Regions from separate parts of the Streptomyces sp. NPDC001980 genome, predicted to be linked through region 3. Evidence: riboswitches for the same ligand, from Rfam matches in the RefSeq annotation. Region 3 holds a riboswitch; each other region holds the start of a gene.
The links. A riboswitch is a leader RNA that binds a small molecule or an ion and turns the genes downstream of it on or off. The one in region 3 is predicted to bind cyclic di-AMP.
Positions count from the first base shown of each region.

Region 1 (5,797 bases), on a different contig from region 3:
CAGCGCCGGATGCGCGCGCAGCGCCGTCAGCGCCTCCGCGTGCCGCGCGTCGTCCGTGAGGTCGGAGTCCAGCAGCTCGCACAGGGCGATGTCCTCGGCCAGCCCCAGCCGGGCCGCCCGCTCCCGCAGCCGCAGCACCGGAAGCGTCGGCACGCCCTCGCGGAGGTCCGTTCCCGGGGTCTTCCCCGACTCGTGGGAGTCGGAGGCGATGTCCAGGACGTCGTCGGCGAGCTGGAAGGCGACACCGAGCCGTTCGCCGTACTGGGTGAGGACGTCGACGACCGTCTCGTCGGCACCCGACAGCATGGCGCCGAAGCGGCAGGAGACCGCGACCAGCGAGCCGGTCTTGCCGCTGAGCACGTCGAGGTAGTGCTCGACCGGGTCACGGCCGTCCGACGGGCCTGCCGTCTCCAGGATCTGACCGGTCACCAGCCGTTCGAACGCGAGGGCCTGGACCCGGACCGCCTCGGGGCCGAGGTCGGCGAGGATCTGGGAGGCTCGGGCAAAGAGGAAGTCGCCAGTGAGGACGGCGAGCGAATTGCCCCAGCGGGTGTTGGCACTGTCGACACCGCGCCGCACGGCGGCCTCGTCCATGACGTCGTCGTGGTACAGCGTGGCCAGATGGGTGAGCTCGACGACGACGGCCGACGGCACGACACCGGGTGCGTACGGATCGCCGAACTGCGCGGCAAGCATCACCAGCAGCGGGCGGAACCGCTTCCCCCCGGCCCGTACGAGGTGCTGCGCGGCCTCCGTGATGAACGGGACCTCGCTCTTGGTGGCTTCTAGCAAGCCCTCCTCGACAGCCGTCAATCCGGCCTGGACATCGGCTTCCAGAGCCTGGTCCCGCACGCTCAGCCCGAACGGCCCGACGACGGTCACGAGGGGTCTCCTGTCTGCTGGTGTCTACTGGCGATTACACGGTTTGTCGATAGGTCGCTGCCATCACTCAAGTCAGCGTATCCGGTCAGGTTTCGATCACCGATAGCGCCCACGGTTACACCCCGGGCGCTATCGGATCATGACCGTTATGTTTTTGATCAGCCGATACGATCTGACATCCACTGACTTAACAGGAAGTACGGACAGTTGTCCCGAACCGAGGCCCAGGCCGTGTCCCGCAGCGGGCCCCGCGCCGGGTTCGGATCCCGGGTGGCACCCGGGCGCCCGTCCGGCGGTGAGCCCTCCGGACGACTGCGGCCCGGAATCGGCCCCGCCTCCCCCGACCGACGTCACCTGCCCGGGCGTACCCCGTCCGCCGCCCGCCCAAGCCGACGGGTGCACCCGATGCACGAACGGCGACACCCCGCACCCGTCCGTACACCCTTCCTCCACGAGACCACGCACGACGCCCTCCGCGTTTCGTTGGCCTACGCCCCCGGTCGACATCCTCCCGGTCGACGCCCTCCCGGTCGACGCCCTCCCGGTCCGCGTCCTCCCGGTCCGCGTTCCCTCGGTCCACCCCCTCGATCCGCATTTCCTTGACCGTCATCCCCCGACCGTCATCCCCTCGACCGACGGAACGGCGTCCCTGATCAATCCCTGCGCGCGCGTGGCGCCCGCGCACCTCCCCGCCGGCTCGCGGGAACGTCGGCACGTTCGGGTTCCCGCCCGGGACGGCCGCCATGACAACGACGCGCACCACAGGGGAGGTTCCGCCCTCACGGTGGACACGCCCACCGGAGATCACCGGTTCCACACCCCCCTCCCCCGACGTGACGAGAATCACGTACACACGCAACGACCCCCGACGCCCTCCCGACCACTCCGGACACCCGGCCCCGTCAACCGCCCGCCCCGACCTCCCCGTTGGGCCCGGTCGGCGCCACGCGCGCGTAGCCGAGGCTTCCGAAGTTGACGGAGGGTGCGCCGGAGAGGCACCCGATCGAGCGAGCAGGACAGTCGTCAGCACGCCCCCTCCCGGGTTCCACCCGCACTCAGCCGATCATCCACACAAACCGGCAATTCGGACTACTCGTAGAAATTGCCCATATCGAGAACCGTTCCACGCGCCCCACAGAGGCAATCCGCACGAATGTGCGCGAGGCGACTCCCCCCCGAACCAGGAAAAAGGCGGATTCCACGCATCCCTCATGTCTGATTTGCCGTTATTGCGATTTCGTGAAGTAGGTCACGTGGGCCCGGGTGACGCAAGGGCTGTAAGGCAACCCTTCCTTTCCTTTCCCTGTGGGCCAGTTGAAGGTTGGCAGCCGCAAAGGATCAAGCGCCCCATACGACGCAGATCAAGTTCAATCGGCATGTTGTGTGAATCAGCCTCTTGTTCCGGACATGTGCTCTCGCATACGTTCCGGCTCGCCGGGCGGACGCCGAATCCTGCCGCCGCCCGTACTGACCCATCGACGAGTTCATTCGCACGGCAGGAGCGGGGGACCCAGGTAAGTCGCCGGACCGGGCGGCCGACGTCACAGAACAGACGTCGTTCCGGAACGGCTAGGGGTGAAGTCGCATCGCCTTCGGACGGTGCGGCCGGGCACTCCCCGGGCCCGAACCCGACAGCTCACCTCGCAGGCGACGGAGAGGAACTTCGCCATGCCTGCTGCCGCTCAGCACCGCCGTCCCCGCCGTAACAGCATCATCCGTACGCTCGTCGTCGCCGGCACCGGCGCCGCCGTCCTCGCCCTGCCGCTCATCGGGGCCGCGTCCGCCTCCGCCGCCACCTCCTCCAGCACGACGGCCTCGACGACTCTCGCCGGGTACCCGAACAACCTCGACGGCTGGATCCGGGAGTCGCTCGCCATCATGGCGGAGAAGCACATACCAGGCACCTACAACGGCATCTACCGCAACCTGATGCGGGAGTCCTCCGGCAACCCGCGGGCCATCAACCTCTGGGACTCCAACGCGGCCAAGGGCATCCCGTCCAAGGGCCTGCTCCAGGTGATCGACCCGACGTTCAAGGCCTACCACGTGGACGGCACGTCGTTCGACATCTACGACCCGGTCGCGAACATCACCGCCGCCTGCAACTACGCCGCCGCGCGGTACGGCTCGATCGACAACGTCCACGGGGCGTACTGACCGACGTCCCGGATCAGACGTCCCAGGTCAGACGTCCTGGATCAGTCGAAGAGTCTTTCGAGGACGACGGCGATGCCGTCGTCCTCGTTCGACGCGGTGATCTCGTCGGCCATCGCCTTGAGTTCAGGGTGGGCGTTGGCCATCGCCACCCCGTAGGCCGCCCACTCGAACATCGGGATGTCGTTGGGCATGTCGCCGAAGGCGATGGCCTGTCCGGGGCTGAGCCCCAGACGGTCGGCGGCCAGCGCGAGCCCGGTCGCCTTGGTCACCCCGCACGGCTGCAGTTCGACAGTCCCCGGCCCCGACATCGTGACCGTCGCCAGCGATCCGACCACCGAGCGGGCGGTCGTCGCCAGTTCGTCGTCGGACAGGGTGTGGTGGCGCAGCAGCACCTTGCTGATGGGCGCGCACCACAGGTCGTCGCGCCGGGCGACGCGCAGCGCGGGCAGCGTGGGATGGGGCATCAGATAGCCGGGCTCGATGAGCGTGAGCCCGTCCACGCCGTCCTGGTCGACCGCCGCGTACACCTGGCCGACCTCGGCCTCGATCTTGCCGAGTGCGGTCTCCGCCAGTTCCCGGTCCAGGGTGACCGACCACAGCAGCCGGTCCGCGCCGGCGTCGTACACCTGCGCGCCCTGACCGCAGACCGCGAGTCCCGTGCAGCCGAGGTCGTCGAGGAGTGGGCGCACTCTCGGAGCCGGACGGCCGGTCACCACGAGGTGCCGGGCACCGGCCCGGCCGGCCCGCGTGAGCGCGGCGAGCGACCGTTCCGAGAGCGTGTCGTCGCCGCGCAGCAGCGTGCCGTCCAGGTCGGTGGCGATCAGTGAGTACGGGGAGGGTGCGACCATGATCAGAGAATACGGACAGCACGGCCCTGGGACTCACTGTGCGTTTCGGCCTCAAGTGGCTTTCGCCGCCTCCGTGATGGGGCCGTTGTCAGTGGCGGGCGTTACGTTTTACGAGATGCTCGGCACCTGCCCCGAGAGCCCGGCCGGCGATGCGCTGTACGTCGAGGAGGGCCGGCGGCTCGGACTCTGGTTCGACGGGGACGGCGATGCGGCCGAACTGGACGCCGCGCACCGGTGGTTGGGGCTGGACTTCGCCGACCCGGGCATCCGGCAGGCCCGGGATCCGCACGACGGCGGCCAGATCGAGAAGATCCTCGGGCGGCCGCTGCCGGTGGTGGTCTTCGGCATGTACTACCCCTACCCGGGCCGGGAGGCCCAGGGCGAGGCTGCGGGGGGGAGCGGCCAGGCCGCCCGGGTCGGTCGAGGAGTTCCTGGCCCGGCTGCGGGCAGCCGAGGAGGAGGTGTGGCCCTCGGGGGCCGGGTGACGGTCGGGCCCCGGGGTGTCAGGCGTGGGCCGCTGCCAGGTGGCCGGCGAGGCGCGGTGAGGCGAACGCCGTACCGCACACGAACCGCATCACCGGGCCGTACGACGCCGCCGCCGGGAGGCCCGTGAAGTACAGGCCGGGTACGGAGGAGACGTATCCGGCGCCGAGTCTCGGGGCGCCGCGCGTGACGGCGACCCGGGTGCGCAGCTCGGCGCCCAGGAAGTCCATCGCGGCGGTGTCCACGCGGTAGCCGGTGGCGGCTATGACGTGGTCGGCGGTGAGGCGGTCGATGCCGCCGTCGTGGGTGCGGACGGTGAGGACCGGAGCACCGCCGGAGGTGTCGGCGCCGGTCACAGCGGCGACCTCGCGGACCTGGACCTTGCCTTCGAAACGGTCGCGCAGCCACCAGGCGCCGAGCGGGCCGAGCACCCGGCGGACCAGGTAGTGGCGGGTCTGCGCCGGGAGGTAGCGGTAGGGGTGCGGGTAGTAGCTGAGTGCCCACAGGGACCAGGCCCGGCCGAACGGCGACTCAGGGCGCAGCTTCGGCTGGTCCCAGGGCGGGGCGCCGAAGGCGACCTTGCCACGCCCTCGCGAGACCACCCGCACCTGGGCGCCGGCCTCGGCGGCGAGGGCCGCCGTCTCCAGCGCGGACTGCCCGGCGCCGACGACGATCAGCTCCTTGCCGGAGAAACGGGTCAGGTCGTGGTGCTGGGAGCTGTGCGAGACCGGTCCCGCGGGTCCGTCGGCGCCCGCCCGGGCGAGCTCGGCGGGGAGGCGGGCGAGCCCGGACAGGCCGGTGGCGACGACGACCGCACGAGCCGTGAACGACTCCCCCGAGTCCAGCTTCAGTTCAAAACCCGCCGAGCCTCGCGCCTTGTACCGGTCCGCCTTACGCCGGTCTGCTTTGTACCGGTCCGCCTCGTGCGGGTCCGCCTCGTGCGGGTCGCCCATGCGCCGGTCCACGGAGACCACTCGCGCCCGCTCCAGTTCGGGCACCAGTTTCTGCTGGAACCACTCGCCGTAGCCGATGAAGGTCTCCACCGGGATGATGTCCTCGTCGGTCACCAGCCGGCGGGTGCCCACGGCGTCGCAGTAGTCGGCGAGGGTGTGCCCGCGCTGAGGGCAGTCCAGGTCGGAGGCGGCGGGGGTGGACTTCAGGATCATCCCGGCCGGCATGTGGTCGCGCCAGCTGACCATGGGGTCGCCGAAGACCCGGACGGGCACACCGCGCGCCCGCAGGTGGGCGGCGGTGGACAGGCCGAAGGGCCCGGCACCGATGACTGCTACCGGTTCGATCACGAAGTCCCTCCCCCAGGAACGTGGTGCCTACTTCGTGGCGGCACTGGAGCCGCGGCGGTTGGTGCGCCACAGCTGGTAGAGGTGCTTCGCGCCCGGACGCACGAAGCGGGCGAGCATGGTGACGAA
Region 1 covers NZ_JBEOYD010000009.1:222,783-228,579, reverse strand. Annotated here, with positions in the region: gene ABT137_RS16670 (polyprenyl synthetase family protein) at 1-882, opposite strand, end outside; cyclic di-AMP (ydaO/yuaA leader) riboswitch at 2,349-2,547, shown strand; gene ABT137_RS16665 (transglycosylase SLT domain-containing protein) at 2,551-3,039, shown strand; gene ABT137_RS16660 (HAD family hydrolase) at 3,081-3,887, opposite strand; gene ABT137_RS16655 (FAD-dependent oxidoreductase) at 4,391-5,671, opposite strand; gene ABT137_RS16650 (carboxylate--amine ligase) at 5,699-5,797, opposite strand, start outside.
Region 1: another riboswitch for cyclic di-AMP. It lies ahead of ABT137_RS16665 (transglycosylase SLT domain-containing protein); the one in region 3 lies ahead of ABT137_RS12425 (M23 family metallopeptidase).

Region 2 (5,797 bases), on a different contig from region 3:
TGGAGCGCGGGTACCGGGTCCACGCGACCGTCCGCCGCGCCTCCGACGCGACGAAGGTACGGCCCCTGTGGGAGCTCCAGGAGGCCTTCCCCGGCCGGCTCACCCTGTTCGAGGCCGATCTGCTCCGGGACGGCTCCTTCGACGAGGCGTTCCGCGGCTGCGCGACCGTCTTCCACGTGGCCTCGCCGTTCCTGATGCCGGAACGGATCAAGGACGGCCAACGGGAGCTGGTGGACCCGGCGTTGCTCGGCACCCGCAACGTGCTCGGCAGCGTGGAGCGCACCCCGGACGTGGAAACCGTGGTCTTCACCTCCACCGTCGGCGCGATCTTCGGCGACTACGCCGACGTCCGCGGGATGGCCGGCGAGGTCCTGACGGAGAAGTACTTCAACACCACCAGCACGGTGGCGAACAACCCCTACCACTACGCCAAGACGGTCGCCGAGCGCGCCGCCTGGGACGCCGAGGCCGCCCAGGACCGCTGGCGCCTGGTCTCGATCAACCCCGGCCTCATCCTGGGCCCTTCCCTCACGCCCGCCTCCGAGTCCGGCAGCCTCTTCCTGCTCGACGAGCTGTTCAAGGGCTACTTCTGCTACGGCGCCCCGGACTTCAGCTTCACGACCGCGGACGTCCGCGACGTGGCCGACGCGCACATCGCGGCCGCGGAGAACCCGGCGGCCGGCGGCCGTTACATCGTGGCCAACGAGACGATGACGTCCTTCCACGAGATGTCCCGGATCATCCGCACCCGCCACCCGTGGGACCCGCGCCTGCCGCGCACCGCACTCCCGCACGGGCCGGTACGGGTCCTGGGCCCGCTCTTCGGCCTGACCCAGGACTACATACGCAACCACCTCGGCATCCGCTTCCGCGTCGACAACGGCCGCAGCGTCAACGAACTGGGCCTCGCCTACCGGCCCGTCGAGGAGACCCTCCTGGACCACCACGAGAGCTGGCGCACCCGGCGGCGGAGGGTCTGAGCCCGACGGCCGGGGGTCAGGCCGGGCGGATCACGCGGTGGATCGCCGACTCCCCGGCGTTGTAGATCGACTCCTCGCGGATGAGCGCCCCGGGGCTCGGCGCGTGCACCATCGCGCCGCCGCCCGCGTAGATCCCGACGTGACTGTCGTCGTCGAAGAAGAAGACCAGGTCACCGGGCTCGACGGCGGCCAGCGTGATCGGGGTGCCGGCCAGGGTCTGCTCCGGCGCGGTGCGCGGCAGCGATACGCCGGCGGCGCGCCAGGCGGCCTGGGTCAGGCTGGAGGCGTCGTACGCCCCCGGCCCGGTCGCTCCCCAGACACACGGCCGGCCTATCTGCTCCCGCGCGAACGCCAGCGCCTTCATGGCCTTGCCCGGCTCGGCCCCGGCGCCCGGCTGGAGGAAGACGCCGGGGTCGGCGTAGGCGCCGGGCGCGGCCGCGGGGAGAACCGGGGCGGGGACCTGCGGGGGTGCGGTCGGCAGGGGCGTGGTGGGGAGCGGGGCGGTGACGACCGGGGCGGGGGCGGCAGTGGGCATCGCCATGGTGGGCGGGGCCGCCATCATCGCCTCGGGCGGCGCGGTCATGGCCGTCGGCATCGCGGCCATCGCCGGTGCGAGGGGTGCCGTCATGGGCGCTGTCATCGGGGCCGCCATGGGTGCCCCCATCTGCGCGGGCATCTGCGCGGGCATAGCGGCGGCGGGCGCTGCCATCGCCGTGGGCATGGCCATGGTGGCGGCGTAGGCGTAGGCGTAGGCGCCGTCGGGCTGCATGCCTGCCGCGTAGGAGCCGTACATGTCGGCGGCGGGTGCCGCGGCGAAGGGCGCGGCCGGCGGCATGGTGGCCATCGGCGTCGCGGGGGCGACGGGAGCCGCCGTGGGGTACGCGGCGTAGGCGTAGGCGGTGTCGGCGGCGACCGGAGGGATGTCGGCGTAGGCGGCAGGCGCGTTCGGCGACATGACCCGGAAGCCGCCGGGGTCCATCGGGCCGGGGGCCGGGGCGGGCGCCGCGGTCGGGAAGACGCCGCTGTCCGTGGGGGCGGCGGTCGGGAAGGCGCCCGTGTTCGTGGGAGCCGCCGTCGGGAAGACGCTGGTGCTCGCCATGGGGTCCGCGGTCGGGAAGGCGCTCGTGCTCATGGGGTCCGGGGTCGGGACGGCGCCCGCGTCGCCCGGGGTCGGCATCGGGAACGAGCCCGTGGCACCCGGCGTCATGATGCGGAAGGAACCGGTGTCCCCCGGGGACGGGGCCGGACCCTGGGCGGTGCCCGCGTCCATGGTGGACGCGGTCTGGTAGGTCCCGCCGCCCGAACCGCCCGGGGTCATGACGCGGAAGCCGCCCGCGTCCGCCGCGGCCCGGGTCGGGGCGCTGTCGGCACCCCCCGGGGTCATGATGCGGAAGGTACCGGTGTCCGACGGGGACACGATCGGGATGCCGCCCGTCTCGGTCACCGCCGGGAGCGCGCGCGTGGCGGCGGCCGAGTCGCCCCGGAAGGAGCCGCTGCCGGTGCGCTGGTTCGGTATGCCGACCGCGGGAGCCTGCCACTGCTGCGCCGGGACCTGGGCCTCGGGCGTGGGCCAGGGACTGGGCGCCGCCGGAGCGGCCTGGGCGACCGGGATCGGGGCCGGTGCCGGGTCGAGGGCGGCGATCGCGCGCTGCCCGGTGCGCTGGAACAGCACCTCGCGCGCCTTGGCGAGCTTGAGCTGGTTCTTGGTCTTGGAGGTACCCGGCGTGGCTCGCTGCGGCGCGGCGGCGGGCAGCGCCCTCGGCGCACCCGAAGGCGCCGCCGGCAGCGCCGTCGCGGGCCCCGCCGTCAACTCCAGCCTCGGGCGCGCCGGCAGCTCGCGGACGACCTCGATCTCGCTCTGCGCGGACGGCCCCGCGGTCAGCTCCAGCCGGGCCGGTCCGGAGTCCTCCAGCTGGCCGAGCAGGTCGGCGGCCATGGAGCTGACGGGCCGCCGCGGGCCGGGTCGGTCGGGCTGCCGGTCGGACGGAAGTGCGGCCGGCACGCTCGGCCCCAGCTTCGAACGCGCCCCCTCGAACCACTCCCGGGCGATGTTGTCGAGGCCCGGGTCGTCGCGACGGGGCCGCTTGAACAGCGGGACGCCGCGTGAACGCGAGCCCCCGCTCATCGCACGGGTGGCGTTGTAGTTCCCGGTGGCGTTCTCGGCCTGGTCGTAGAGGCTGTCGATCCGCTGTCGAACCTCGTCACGGCTTTCGGGCGCCATTGAGGGGTCGTGCTCCTTCCGTACTCCGCCTACCGAGTTAGCTGTCGGGTTCGGGCGCGGTGAAGTCCGGAAGGCATGCCCTACGGCCTCTGCCCTTGCGGACGGTCGGCCGATTCACCCCAGTGTTCGGTTGGGTCCCCGGCTCCGGATCCGCCCCTGAGGGGCACCGGACTCGGCGGAGGCCGCGCGGCCCGACGGGATTCGCCGGGGGGAGCCGAGCGGCTTGCCCGTCAACTTAGCCAACTTGTGTCACTCGTGTGAAGGTTGAAGTGGCTAATGTCCGATACGTAATTGTGATGTTCGTCGTAGCGTTCGAAACTCGACCGTAGGGCACGGCATTTCGCGCGCTTCCATTGCATTCGCAGGGTCACCGAGGCGTTGCCGTCGGTCGCGTCCCCCTGCTCCGGAACGCCCGCTTTCTGTGAGGTCACCGTGAATTCGTGGGTCTGTTGAACACAGTGGCGTCACGTGTCGTATAGGGCGGGGGATTTCTATGCCCGGCCGCCCACGACATGCAGGGGAACGACCTTGAGACCCAACAGGCGCAGACGCCCGACCGGCGCACAACGCGCGACCTTCGCAGCGGTCGCCCTGATGCTCGGCGGCGGAGGACTGGTCGCGGTGAACGTCTATGCCTCGGCCACCGAGAGCGGCGGAGACCAGGGCCAGGTCGCCACCGGCCAGGTGCTGTCCGCGCCCACGATCTACTGCCCCGACGTCGGCAGCCGGCTCACGGCGGTGCCCGACGGCGCCCGGGCCGACGTCGACCGTGAACTCGCCCAGCTGGACCAGCAGATCGCGGCCGCCTACCAGCAACTCACGGCGTCCGCCGCCGAGATCGAGCAGAACCCCGGCGTCGCCGACCAGGCGATCATCGACCCGCTGAAGGAGAAGCGGTCCGAGTCGATCCAGCGCATCGCGGACGCCATCGACCGCGAGGGCGACCGCCCGCAGGGCCTCGACGACCTCGCCGCCTGCACCCTGCGCTCCTCGAACCAGGGCGACGGGCAGTCGGCCACCCCCCAGGACGGTGCCACGCCGAGCCAGAGCGGCCAGGGCAGCGCCGCGCCGAGCCAGGGCACCGGCGCCGGCGGCCAGGGCGGCAACGGCCCGGTCGCCGCCGACTACGCGGACATCACCTCCGTCCAGCCCAACGTCTCGACCCCGGCCGAGCAGCCCGGCGGCTCCACCGGCACCTTCTCCTCCAGCTGTGGCGTCAACGCGAACGGACTGTTCAACTCGGACAACGTGATCGTCGCGCCCGGTGTCTCCAACGGCGCCCACCACTTCCACGACTACATCGGCAACCAGTCCAACAACGCCTTCGCCAGCGACCAGGACCTCGCGAACGCCGACACCAGCTGCGCGGACCAGGGCGACAAGTCCACGTACTACTGGCCCGTGCTGCGGCTGCAGAACGGCAAGCAGGAGCGGGACGCCGACAAGCCGGGCGGCGGCACCGAGGGCAACGCCGGGCAGATCGTGACGGCGAAGGAGGTCACGCTGACCTTCGAGGGCAACCCGACCTCCAAGGTCACCGAGATGCCGCGGCTGCTGCGCATCATCACCGGCGACGCCAAGGCGTTCGTCAACGGCCCGGCCAACGCCAACGCCTCCTGGAGCTGCACCGGTTACGAGGACCGGCAGCTCAAGGACAAGTACCCACTCTGCCCGTCGGGCAGTGACGTCGTGCGCACGTTCAGGTTCCAGAGCTGCTGGGACGGCCGGAACATCGACAGCGCCAACCACCGCACCCACGTGGCGTTCGAGGCCCCCGACGGGAGCTGCCCGGCCGGCTTCCAGGCCATCCCGCAGCTGGTGCAGCGCATCGTCTACGCCGTGGACGCGCCGAGCCTCCAGGACGGCGGCCGTACGGTCCCGCTGTTCGCGGTGGACTCGTTCCCCGAGCAGCTGCACAAGCCGGTCACCGACCACGGAGACTTCATCAACGTCTTCGACGAGAGCCTGATGCGGACGATGGTCGACTGCATCAACTCCGGCCGCACGTGCGGTGCGGGGGCCGGCGAGCAGCCGCCGTCCCAGAGCGCGGAGCCGTCCGAACCGAGCGAGACCGCCAGCCCGGTCGCGCCGCCGGCCGAGTCGCAGAGCGCCGAGCCGTCCGAGCCGGCGACCGAGCAGCCGTCGTCCGACCAGCCGTCCTCCGACCAGCCGTCGTCCGAGCCCCCGGCCGGCACCCCGGTTACGGAGACCGCCTCCGCCCCCGGCTCCGGCTCCGGCGGCACCGAGCTGCCGAGGGTCTACGCGACTCCGTCGCCGAAGAAGACGTCGACCACGAAGTCGTCGGGCGGCGGTGTGATCAGCGAGCCGACGCAGCGGGCCGACACCGAGGCACCGACCGGTAACACCGCTGCGCCGACCGACACCGCGGTCGCCGCCCCGGCCGGCCAGGAGACCCCGGCCACCGGTTCCGGGACGGAGCCCCAGACCGAGCCCCAGGCCGTCCAGGGCGGTCTCGCCGAGACCGGCGCCCACCTGTGGCCCGCGGTCTTCGGCGGCCTGCTGCTGGCCTGCGGGGCCGCGTTGCTGTGGCGCACCAAGCGGAACTCGGTCTGACCTCTCACCTGCTGCGCAGCGT
Region 2 covers NZ_JBEOYD010000026.1:93,203-98,999, forward strand. Annotated here, with positions in the region: gene ABT137_RS32825 (NAD-dependent epimerase/dehydratase family protein) at 1-980, shown strand, start outside; gene ABT137_RS51085 (C40 family peptidase) at 997-3,201, opposite strand; cyclic di-AMP (ydaO/yuaA leader) riboswitch at 3,212-3,389, opposite strand; gene ABT137_RS32835 (DUF1996 domain-containing protein) at 3,796-5,775, shown strand; gene ABT137_RS32840 (lipoprotein) at 5,780-5,797, opposite strand, start outside.
Region 2: another riboswitch for cyclic di-AMP. It lies ahead of ABT137_RS51085 (C40 family peptidase); the one in region 3 lies ahead of ABT137_RS12425 (M23 family metallopeptidase).

Region 3 (5,797 bases):
CGTCACCGCCGCGACGTTCTTCGTGCGCATCGTGCTGTCCCCGTTCGCGCATCCCCTCTTCACCGTCCTCACCGGCATCGGCTTCGGCATCGCCGCGCTCTCCGGCGAGCGGCAGCGGGCGCGGCGCGTGCTGGTGCCGGTCGCCGGGCTGCTGCTCGCGATGAGCATGCACGCGTTCTGGAACGGGTCCTCGACGTTCGGGCAGTACGGGTTCTTCGCCGTGTACGGCATGTTCATGGTGCCCACGTTCGGGCTGCTGACCTGGCTGGCCGTCTGGACGCGGCAGCGCGAGCTGCGGACCGTACGGGAGGAGCTGCCGGCCTACGTCTACGCCGGGTGGCTGGGGGTGGCCGAGCCGTTCGTGCTCGGGTCGATGCGGGCGCGCCAGATGGCCCGGGAGTACGCCGCGTACCACTTCGGGAAGGCGGCGGGGCGGGCGGTCACCGAGTACGAGGGATACGCGACGACGCTGGCGCTGCTGCGGCGCCGGGGGCAGCGGGGGCGGGCGGGGGCCGACTTCGTGGTGCGGGAACGGGAGCTCCTCACGGAGCTGTGGAACCGACGGGAGCTGGTGCGGCCGGCCCTGGAGTACGCGGCGCGGACGGCTGCGCCGGGCGGGTGGCGGCCGGTGTACGCCGGTTATGCGCCGTCGGCTTACGGGGCGGCGGTGCCGTATCCGGCCTACAACCCGTATCGGAGCTAGTGCTCCGGAGTCGCGGACGGCTCGGCACCGCCGGAATGCGCCGTGGGGGCTGAGCGCCGTTGCGGCGGAAAAGAGAAAAGAACGAGGGAGCGGAAGCCGTCAGGCCGAAGCCGTCGTCAGCTTCGTCAGTTCCTCGTCCGTCAGCGTCAGGTCCGCCACGCCCAGCAGGGGCGGGAGCTGTTCGAGGGTGCGGGCCGAGGCGATCGGGGCCGTGATGGTGGGCTGGGCTGCCAGCCAGGCCAGGGCGACCGTGGGGATCGGGGCCTCGTGGGCCGCGGCGATCTCGTCCAGGGCCGCCAGCACCTTCTGGCCGCGCTCCGACTCGGCGTACTGGGCGGCGCGGCCCGCTCGCACGCTGTCGACCGTCGTACCGGGGCGGTACTTGCCGGTAAGGAAGCCGGCGGCCAGCGAGAAGTAGGGAACGGCCGCGAGGCCGGTGCGGGAGGCCAGGTCCTGGAGGGGGCCCTCGTAGGTGTCGCGGGAGACCAGGTTGTAGTGGGGCTGGAGGGCCACGTACCGGGCGAGGCCCTCGCGGTCGGAGAAGTCCAGGGACTCCTGGAGTCGCTCCGGCGTGATGTTGGACGCGGCGATGTGCCGGACCTTGCCCGCCCGCACCAGCTCGTCCAGCGCACCGATGATCTCCTCGACCGGGATCTCGGGCTTGTCGAAGTGCGTGTAGTACAGGTCGATGTGGTCGGTGCCGAGACGGCGCAGGGAGGCGTCCGCGGCGGCCTTGATGTTGGCGGCGGACAGGCCCAGGTACTCGGGGTGCTGGCTGACCTTCGTCGCGATGACGACGTCGTCGCGGTTGCCGCGCGCCTTGACCCACTTGCCGATGATCGTCTCGGACTCGCCGCCCTTGTTGCCCTCGATCCACGCCGTGTACGAGTCGGCGGTGTCGACGAAGTTGCCGCCCGCGGCGGCGTAGGCGTCGAGGACGGCGAAGGAGGTGGCCTCGTCGGCGGTCCAGCCGAAGACGTTGCCGCCGAGGGCGAGCGGGAAGACCTCCAGGTCGGAGGCGCCGAGCTTGCGGAGGGACGGGGAAGCGGAAGAAGCACTCATACTTCACTTCAACACGCGTCGCCGGGCACCCCATGCCGGTGCAACACGAAGTTCTTGTAAAGGCGCACGGCTGAAGGCGCACCGCCTGCCCGAGGCGTGGCAGGCAGACCGGCGGCCCTGACGCCGGGGGGTTGCCGTCAGGGCCGCCGGAGGCCGGAAGGTGAGGTCCGGGTCCTGGTCAGGGCCAGGGTCAGGGGTTGAGGCCCTTGCCGCGCAGCCAGGTCATCGGGTCGATGGCGGTGGCCTGGCCGTTCGGGTGGACCTCCAGGTGGAGGTGCGGGCCGGTCACGTTGCCGGTGGCGCCCACGCGGCCGATGACGTCGCCGGTGGCGACCTTCTGGCCGACCTTGACGCCGATCGAGGACTGGTGGCAGAACCACAGCTCGGTGCCGTCGTCCAGGGTGATGATCGTGCGGTAGCCGTAGGAGCCGGCCCAGCCCGCCTCGGTGACCGTGCCGCTGTGCACGGCCTTGATCAGCGTGCCGGTGGGCGCGGCGAAGTCGAGGCCGGTGTGGTAGCCGGAGGCCCACATGGAGCCGGCCTGGCCGAAGGTGCCGGTGATCGTGTACGAGACGACGGGCAGCGTGTACTGCTTGGCCAGCTCGGCGAGGCGGGCCTGCTCGGCCTTCTGCTTCGCGGAGGCCTCGGCCTTCTCCTTGGCGTCGGCGGCCTTGGCCGCGGCCGCCTTCTCCGCCTTGGCCTCGGCGTCCGCGACCGCCTTGTCGGCGGCGGCGACGGCCTTGGCGCTGGCCTTGGTGTCGAGCTGGTTCTGCTGCTGCGCGGCCTGGGCGATGATCCGGCTGCGCAGCGCCTCGCCGGCGTCGGACGAGGAGGAGTCCGAGTCGGTGGCGGTCGTCGTGGTGACGCTGCTGAGCGTGGTCTGGGTGGCCTGGTGGCCGCCGTCCTCGCCGAGCAGCGAGTCGACGGAGGACGGCAGGTCGGGCAGCGAGATGGAGACCGGCGGCTTGCCGGTGTTGGCGCTGGCCATGCCGCCCGCGCCGACGGCGGCTATGACGCCGACGCCGAGAACCGTGGAGCTGCGGGCGAGCCCGCCGCCCTTCTGCTTGGCGACCCGGTGCCGGCCGCGTACCGCGGAGAGGGACTCCTCGGTGGGGTTCCACTCCTCGAAGGGGCCCTCGTCGGCGCGGTAGCCGCCGTAGCCGAAGGTGTCGGGCTGACGCTGGCTGGGCACGAAGGGGGCTGTCGGAGCAGGCGGGTTGGACGCCACGCGGGCGCACTCCTTTCCTTCCGCCGCCTACCGGGTTAGCTGACGGGTTCGGAGCGGGAAGGTCTCCTACGCGCGTATACCGGCCGTTTCGTACCCGGCGGTAGCCGTGCGATTCACCCCAAGGTGGTGGTTCCCCGGTTCCCTTGCGGGATTCGGCGCGTGCGCACGGAGCCGTCGCGGGTGACGGCTGGGACGACCGCGCTGCGTTATCGAACGTTAATAGACCCGGCTACCAGATTCCAAGCCGTTCGTCTTGATCATTAAGCTTTCAAAGCTTGGACTTACCTGCCACGACCGGTCAAAAACGGTCGAGTCGACGGTGCCCACCGCTCAGCTCAGGAGTCACACAGGTTTTGATGGCGACTCAGTTGTTATGCGCAGGGCGGTCATCCGGACACCGACCGTGACCACACCCCGCTCAGGGCCGTCGTACGGCGAGCAGTGCCATGTCGTCCGCCATGCCGCCGCCGGTGGCGCGCAGGAACGCGGCCGGTGGACGTGCGTGATGAGGAACACAGACCTGGGCATGACTCAGGGCCGGAATCCTCGAATTCTTGGATTCCGGCCCTGAGTTTCAGTAGCGGGGACAGGATTTGAACCTGCGACCTCTGGGTTATGAGCCCAGCGAGCTACCGAGCTGCTCCACCCCGCGTCGGTGACACCAGCATACGCCATCGGAAGAGGGGAAGTCACACGGGTGAAGACTCACGGGGTCGGCGGAGGGGCGGCGGGGGCCGCCGTGGGGTCAGTGGACGCCGAAATGCCGGGCCTGGGCGACCGCCTCGCGGGGGCCGCCGTCGAACGGCTGACCGTGCCCCGGCAGCAGGACGGTGTCCTTGGACAGGCCGGCGATGCCGTCCAGCGACGCGAGGGCGGCGGCGGAGTCGTGGGTGAAGGCACGGCAGACCAGGCAGGGGCCGGTGTGCCCGGTGAAGGCCTCCTGGGTGACCAGGGCGTCGCCGGTGAAGAGCAGGCCCTGGTCGGGGAAGTGGAAGCCGGTGCTGCCGGGGGTGTGGCCGGGCAGCGCGACCGCCTGCGGCCGCCCGGGCACGCCGTCCAGCCGCGCACCGTCGCCGAACGTGCGTGCCCGGGCGGGCGGCGGTGCGGTGAAGGCGCCCTGGCGGGCCATGGTCACCATGGTGGCGAGCGCGGCGGGACGGCGGACGAGGTACGGCAGCGGGGAGCGTTCGGACTTGGCGTGCCGCATGGCCTTGCGCGGGCCGTCCATGAGCATGGCCCGGTCGTCCTCGTGGACCCACACCTCCGCGCCGGCCTGCTGGAGCTCCGCCGTGAGACCGGTGTGATCGGGGTGCGCGTGGGTGATCAGGACGGCCCGGATGTCGGCCGGGCTCCGTCCCGCGGCGGCCAGGTGGTCGAGGAGCGTGCGCCGCTGTCCGGGCAGGCCGGCGTCGACGAGGGTCAGCCCGTCCGGGTGATCCACCAGGTAGAAGTTGACGAGGGGGTCACCCAGCCGGACAACGCCTGGAGCGACCTCCGGGCCGGCGCCGGGGTGGGCGGATCGGGGGCGGGACTGGCGCATGGCGCTCTGCTCTCGGGAAGGGGGATGGACGACGGGGGAGGATCGTGAACGGGCTGCTCAGAACATGCTGTTGCCGTTCACCGAGGTGGCCGGGACGGCCTGGGTGAGCGCCCAGTGCTCGACGATCCTGCCGTGGCGCACCCGGAAGATCTCGTACACCGAGGTGCCCAGGTCCGAGGGGCTGTTCTGGTCGTGGAGGTGGACCGCGACGAGGTCGCCCTCGGCGACGACCTTGGCGACGGTGGCCTGGTACTGCGGATGCGCGGCGAACAGGGCCGCGTAGGCCTGCTTGGTCGCGGCCGCGCCGTCGGCGAGCGTCGGGTCGTGCTGGAGCAGGTTCGGCGCGACGTAGCGGTCGACCGCGGTCACGTCCTTCCGCCCGGTCAGCTGCTGGACGTAGGCGCGTACGACCCGCTCGCTCGCGGCCGTGTGCGAGGCCGGGCCGGCCGCGTCGGTCTGCGGCGAGGTGAGCGTGGAGAACATGTCGTGGCCGTTGGCCGTGGTGGCGGGGACCTGCTGGATGGTGTCCCAGTGCTCCACGATCTTGTGGTTCTCGACCCGGAACACGTCGACGAGCCCGATGCCGCTGAAGGTGTCGGACGTGCCCGCGTGCGTCTGGAGCAGGACGAGGTCGCCCTGCGCGATCACGTGCGTGGTGACCGAGCTGCTGCCGGGGGTGGCCGTCGCCTTCAGGTTCTCGACCAACTGGCGCAGCGCTTCCGGGCCGTTGGCGACGTTGGGGTTGTGCTGGATGTAGTCGGGAGAGACGTACTTGTCGATCACGGACGTGTCGTAGTAGGTGAACAGCTGCTTGTACACGTACGTGACCAGCGCCTTGTTGGCCGCCGTCTCGCGGGCGGACACCGAGCCGGTGGCCGCCGCGCTCGTCTCCGTGGGTCCGGCGGACCGCGGAACCGCCGTCGCGGGACCGGTCGCCAGCGCCGTCGCGGCCGCGACGGCGGCCACGGCCGCACCGATCCGTACAGCGTGCTGTCTGCTCATCGTCATCGCGGTCTCCTGACTCGGAACACCCGCCCGCCCCGGCGGCAGGTCGGCGGGGCCGACACTAGGAGCGCCGGGCCGATCCGTCGTCGCCCTGTGAAGGGTGGTACTCACGGGGACAGGATCGCCGGGGCCGCGCCGCCTAGCCTGACCTCATGGCACAGGGCAGCAGCGACAAGCACGCGCCGGGGCCGCTCGGCGAGTACCTCCGCGCGCGCCGCGCCCTGCTGAGCCCGGAGCTGCTGAGGCTGCCGGACGCGGG
Region 3 covers NZ_JBEOYD010000006.1:338,094-343,890, reverse strand. Annotated here, with positions in the region: gene ABT137_RS12435 (PrsW family intramembrane metalloprotease) at 1-703, shown strand, start outside; gene ABT137_RS12430 (aldo/keto reductase) at 803-1,765, opposite strand; gene ABT137_RS12425 (M23 family metallopeptidase) at 1,956-2,993, opposite strand; cyclic di-AMP (ydaO/yuaA leader) riboswitch at 3,003-3,161, opposite strand; tRNA gene ABT137_RS12420 (tRNA-Met) at 3,572-3,645, opposite strand; gene ABT137_RS12415 (MBL fold metallo-hydrolase) at 3,739-4,533, opposite strand; gene ABT137_RS12410 (nuclear transport factor 2 family protein) at 4,591-5,541, opposite strand; gene ABT137_RS12405 (helix-turn-helix domain-containing protein) at 5,691-5,797, shown strand, end outside.

Region 4 (5,797 bases), on a different contig from region 3:
CAGTTGCGGCTCGGCGTTTCCGGTCCCTTCGAAGGCCGTCGCGGTGGCCGCGCCCGCCAGGGCGAGGGTGGCGGCCGTGCGGGCCGTGTTGCCGCTGAGCGAGCGCTGTCGGGGCTTGCGGTGCGCTGCCACCTGGACTGTCCCGTCCTTTCGTACGACCGCCGTCTCGTCCGTGAGGCACGCCAGGGGGAGCGTCCGTACGGCCGCGGGGGAGTGCGGATTGCGCGTCCGGCGGCGGCCCGCACAGGGGAGCGGGCCGCCGCCGGACCTTCTCGGCGGTGGTGCCCGACTGCCGCCCCTGGCCCGGGCGGCGGTGGGGAGTCGGTCACCTGGGGGAGGACGCTAGGCCCGGGTGTGTCGGCTCGGTAACGCGATGCGCGGAATTGGCGTGACCGGATCGTTACCCGACGGTATGTGAACGGGATTCCGGTCCGGAGTCGTCGGCTTCTCGGGGCGGGATGACCGAAGCGGCGGTTCCGGGGCTGATGGGGGACGCGGGGTGCTATGGGGCGCATATATGCGGGGCGGCGGGCGCTGGGGGAGGGGCCGGTGGCCGGTGCCCCGGGCGGCCCTGATTAGGCTCCGGGGCCATGGACGTACTCATCCATCTCTTCGTCGGCCTGCACATCATCGGCATCGCCGCGCTCCTCGGCGGCTTCCTCGCCCAGATGAAGGCGATGGGCCAGGGCACGGCCCGGTTCGTCCCCGGGATGCTGCACGGCGCGTTCACCATGCTCGCGACCGGCGTGATCCTGGTCGGCCTCAACGAGGCCGGTGACCACCACGTCAACACCGTCAAGATCGGCGTGAAGCTCGCCCTGCTGATCGTGATCCTGGGGCTCGTCTACGTGAAACGGGACGACGAGAAGGTCGAGAAGGGCGCCTTCGGCCTGGTGGGTCTGCTCACGGTGGTGAACATCTTCATCGCCGTGCTGTGGACGTGACCCTCGGCATCCCCGGCATCCTCAGCGGGCCTTCCTGAGAGCGGCCCGGGCGCCCGCCGCCGCACCGGCCGCCACCGTCAGCCAGGCCGCCACCGTGACCCACACCAGCACCCGCCCCGGCCACTTCAGCCATGCACCGCCGACGGCGGCCGCGACCGACAGCGTCGCCGTCGCCGTCATCCCCATCGGGAACACCGTCGCCCAGCGGCGCACGTCGTAACGGAGCCGGGGCCATGCCACCTCCGCGGCCAGCAGGACGACGTACCAGGCCAGGTCCAGGACCAGCAGCGCCACCGTCACCACCCGCAGGACACCCCGGTCGTCGTCGTTCCACAGGTACAGCCGCGCACTGTCGGCGGACAGCAGCCGCGCCCCGGCCAGCGCCGAGATCGCGAGCGCGCCTCCCGCCACCCACTGGTCGCCGGGCCCCTGGGCGATCTGTCGCCACTCGAACCGGGGCACGGCGAGCCCGTACATCGCCAGCCCCAGCCAGAACAGGACCAGCGAGAGGTGCGCGAGCCACGCCGTGGTCACGGCCGCCGCCAGCGTCGCTCCCAGTACGGCCAGGCCCTGCGTGGCCACACAGGCCAGGAACACCGCGCCGGGCATCCTCGGCTTCCAGTGCCGCACGACGAGGACCAGCAACGGCGGCCACAGCACCACCGACAGCGCCAGCAGGGCCTCGGCCAGGGTCTGCCACCCGAGCGCCGAGAACCGTGTCCCCAGCATCGTGGTCGCGGCCACGGCGGTGAGCGCGCCCGGCGTCCGCGCCTCCTGCGCCCACCGCCGGCGATCGCGCGCCAGGCGTACGACGAAGTCCGCCGCCAGCGCCACCCACAGCACGCAGGTCAGCACCAGCGCCACCCGGGACACGGTCTCCGCGCCCGCCAGGTGCAACCCCACCGACATGATGCCGGTGGCCATCACGGCGGCCCCGGCCGCCGGCGGACGCTGCGCCCACCAGGCGCGGAGGGGGGAAATGCCGGACATGCCCCTGATGTTAGGGAGAGTCGGCCGCAGCACGAACGGGGCACGCGCGCGTGCGGCCCGAGAACCGCGCGACGGCGAGCCGGGGGCGTGCGGGGGAGCGGCCGGGTGCCATAGGGGAGAGGTGCGCCGTGGCGCTCGGAGTGGCGGGTTGCGAGCGGGAGCGGAGAAGCGGGCGGGGGCGCCCGAGGGATGGCGGGCGCCCCGTGGGGTCAGGCCGGGCGTACCACGCTGTGGATGATCGACTCGCCGCCGTAGTAGATCGACTCCTCCCGGACGTACGCGCCGGGCTTCGGGGCGTGGATCATCATGCCGTTGCCGATGTAGATGCCGACGTGACTGACGTCGTCGTAGAAGAAGACCAGGTCGCCGGGCTGGGCGTCGGCGAGGGAGACGGTGGTGCCGGCGTTCACCTGGTCGTAGGTGGTGCGCGGCAGGGAGACGCCCGCGGCCTTCCAGGCGGCCTGGGAGAGCCCGGAGCAGTCGTAGGAGCCGGGGCCGGTGGCGCCCCAGACGTACGGCTTGCCGATCTGCGCGCGGGCGAAGGCGATCGCCTTGGCGGCCTTCGTGGCATAGGCGGAGTCCGAGCCGGAGCCGGAACCCGAGTCGGAAGAGGAGCCGCCCGACGTCGAGGACGACGACGCCTTCTGGTCGGCCGCCGCGGCCTGCTGCTTCGCCAGCTCCGCCGCCTTGCGGTCCGCCGCTTCCTGCTGCCGCTTCTCGATCGCCGCCAGCCGGGCCTTCTCCGCGGCCGTCAGCTGCGACAGCAGTTCCCGCGCGGAGGCCAGCTTCGTCTGCACGGTGGTCTTGGCCGTCTTGAGGTCGCCCTGCGTCTCGGTGAGCGACTCGAGGCTCTGGGAGGCCTCCTGCCGCTTCTTCATGGTCGCGGACTGCTCGGTGACGTAGTCGTCGACCGCGCCCTTCTGGCGCGAGGTCAGACGGCTCATCAGCTGGTCCTGGTCGAAGTAGTCCTGGGGGCTGTCCGCGAGCAGGAAGGTCGCCGTGTCGGGGACGTCGGCCCCGGTCCGGTACTGGGCCGCCGCGAACGAACCCAGTTCCTCACGTGCCTTGTTGAGCCGGTCGGTGCGCCGGGCGACGTCGTCGAGCAGGGTGTCGACCTGCTTGCGCTGCCTGCCCGTCTGCTCCTTGGCCGTGTTGTACTTCTCGGTCGCCGACTCGGCCTGCCGGTAGAGGGCGTCGACCTTCTTCTCGACCTCCTCCAGGCTCGGCTTGCCGTCGTCGGAGGGCGCGGCCTCGGCCGTCTGGGAGAACAGGGCCATGGAGGTGAGGGCGGCGGTGGCCAGCGCGGGGGTGCGTATGCCTGCCGCGCGCGTTCCTGAGGGCCGGGACTTGCGGTGCGACGCCAACGGGGGCGACTCCTTCCAGTGTTCCGCCTACCGAGTTAGCTGTCGGGTTCGGGCGGGTGGTTCGGAAGGGTTGCCCTACGGTCCGTTCCCCGGAGGGGAGTCGGGACCGATTCACCCCGGGATCGGTGTGGGTCCCCGGCTCCGGATGCGCGGTGGCGCCCCGGACTCGGCGGAGGCCGTGCGGCCCGGCGATGTTCGCCGGTGGGGGTCGTACGGCCTGCCCGGCACGCTAGCCAACTCGTGTGGTCCCTGTGAAGTTTGATGTGCGATATGCCCGATACATTTTCGTGACCTCGGCGTTGCGATGTGTTCAGGCGGGGCGATCCGGGGTGTTATGGGCGACTTGCCCGGGAGGGTCGAACGGTTCGGGGTGAGCGTTCGCGGCTGCGTGACGCGCGTTGACCGGCCGTGACCGAGTGGATCTGTTCGGTCACCCGGGCGAGTTTTCGGGGCGGCGGCCGGTTGTCGGTGGGGCGCCCTAGACTCGGAGAGCGATGAGCAGCCTCTTTGACGACAGCTTCCTGGCGAGCCTCCAGGCCCCCCGCGGCCATGACGAGGAACCCCCGCCGCCGCCCGAGGACGAGCACGCTCCGGAGTCGATTCCGGACGATCTGTTCGGCGGGAAGTTCGACGCGCCCCCGGACCGGGACGCCTACTACCGCGACGGCGCCGCCCGCCCGGCCCTGGACCCGGCCGCGCTCCTGGAGGGGTTGAACGACAACCAGCGGGCGGCCGTCGTGCACGCCGGCTCCCCGCTGCTCATCGTGGCCGGCGCCGGTTCCGGCAAGACGCGCGTGCTCACCCACCGCATCGCGCACCTGCTCGGCGCGCGCAACGTGCACCCGGGCCAGATCCTCGCGATCACCTTCACCAACAAGGCCGCGGGCGAGATGAAGGAGCGCGTCGAGCACCTCGTCGGCCCGCGCGCGAACGCGATGTGGGTGATGACCTTCCACAGCGCCTGCGTGCGGATCCTGCGCCGGGAGAGCAAGAAGCTCGGCTTCACCTCCTCCTTCTCGATCTACGACGCGGCCGACTCCAAGCGCCTGATGGCCCTGGTCTGCCGCGACCTGGACCTCGACCCCAAGCGGTTCCCGCCGAAGTCGTTCAGCGCCCAGGTCAGCAACCTCAAGAACGAGCTGGTCGACGAGGAGGACTTCGCCGCCCGGGCGAGCGACGGCTTCGAGAAGACCCTCGCCCAGGCCTACGTCCTCTACCAGTCGCGGCTGCGCGAGGCGAACGCCCTCGACTTCGACGACCTGATCATGACGACGGTCAACCTGCTGCGTGCCTTCCCGGACGTCGCCGAGCACTACCGCCGGCGCTTCCGGCATGTCCTGGTCGACGAGTACCAGGACACCAACCACGCCCAGTACGCGCTCGTCCGCGAGCTGGTCGGCACCGGCACCGTCGCCCGCGCCGACGACGCCGACACCCCGCCCGGCGAGCACGACCTGCCCCCCGCCGAGCTCTGCGTCGTCGGTGACGCCGACCAGTCGATCTACGCCTTCCGGGGCGCGACGATCCGCAACATCCTCCAGTTCGAGGAGGACTACCCGAATGCGACGACGATCCTGCTGGAGCAGAACTACCGCTCCACGCAGACGATCCTGAGCGCCGCCAACGCGGTCATCGAGCGCAACGAGTCCCGCCGCCCGAAGAACCTGTGGACCAACGCGGGCGCGGGCGCGCAGATCACCGGCTACGTGGCCGACACCGAGCACGACGAGGCACAGTTCGTCGCCGAGGAGATAGACCGCCTGACGGACGCGGGCGAGGCGAAGGCGGGCGATGTCGCCGTCTTCTACCGCACCAACGCGCAGTCCCGTGTCTTCGAGGAGATCTTCATCCGGGTCGGCCTGCCCTACAAGGTCGTCGGCGGCGTCCGCTTCTACGAGCGCAAGGAGGTCCGGGACGTCCTGGCCTACCTGCGGGTGCTGGCCAACCCGGAGGACTCCGTCCCGCTCCGGCGCATCCTCAACGTCCCCAAGCGCGGCATCGGCGACCGCGCGGAGGCGATGATCGACGCCCTTGCCCAGCGCGAGAAGATCAGCTTCCCGCAGGCGCTCAGGCGCGTCGACGAGGCGTACGGCATGGCCGCACGGTCGACGAACGCGGTCAAGCGGTTCAACACGCTGATGGAGGACCTCCGTACGGTCGTGGAGTCCGGCGTCGGACCCGCCACGGTCCTGGAGGCGATCTACGAACGCACCGGATACCTGGCCGAGTTGCAGAACTCGACGGACCCGCAGGACGAGACCCGCATCGAGAACCTCCAGGAACTCGCCTCCGTGGCACTGGAGTTCGAGCAGGAGTCCGGTGAGGGTGAGCAGCCGGCCGGGCTCTCCGACTTCCTGGAGCGGGTGGCCCTGGTCGCCGACTCCGACCAGATCCCCGACGAGGACGAGAACGGCGACGGCGTCATCACCCTGATGACCCTGCACACCGCCAAGGGCCTCGAATTCCCGGTGGTGTTCCTGACCGGCATGGAGGACGGCG
Region 4 covers NZ_JBEOYD010000021.1:61,686-67,482, reverse strand. Annotated here, with positions in the region: gene ABT137_RS29050 (C40 family peptidase) at 1-132, opposite strand, end outside; gene ABT137_RS29045 (hypothetical protein) at 591-944, shown strand; gene ABT137_RS29040 (tellurite resistance/C4-dicarboxylate transporter family protein) at 966-1,934, opposite strand; gene ABT137_RS29035 (C40 family peptidase) at 2,144-3,298, opposite strand; cyclic di-AMP (ydaO/yuaA leader) riboswitch at 3,307-3,480, opposite strand; gene pcrA (DNA helicase PcrA) at 3,793-5,797, shown strand, end outside.
Region 4: another riboswitch for cyclic di-AMP. It lies ahead of ABT137_RS29035 (C40 family peptidase); the one in region 3 lies ahead of ABT137_RS12425 (M23 family metallopeptidase).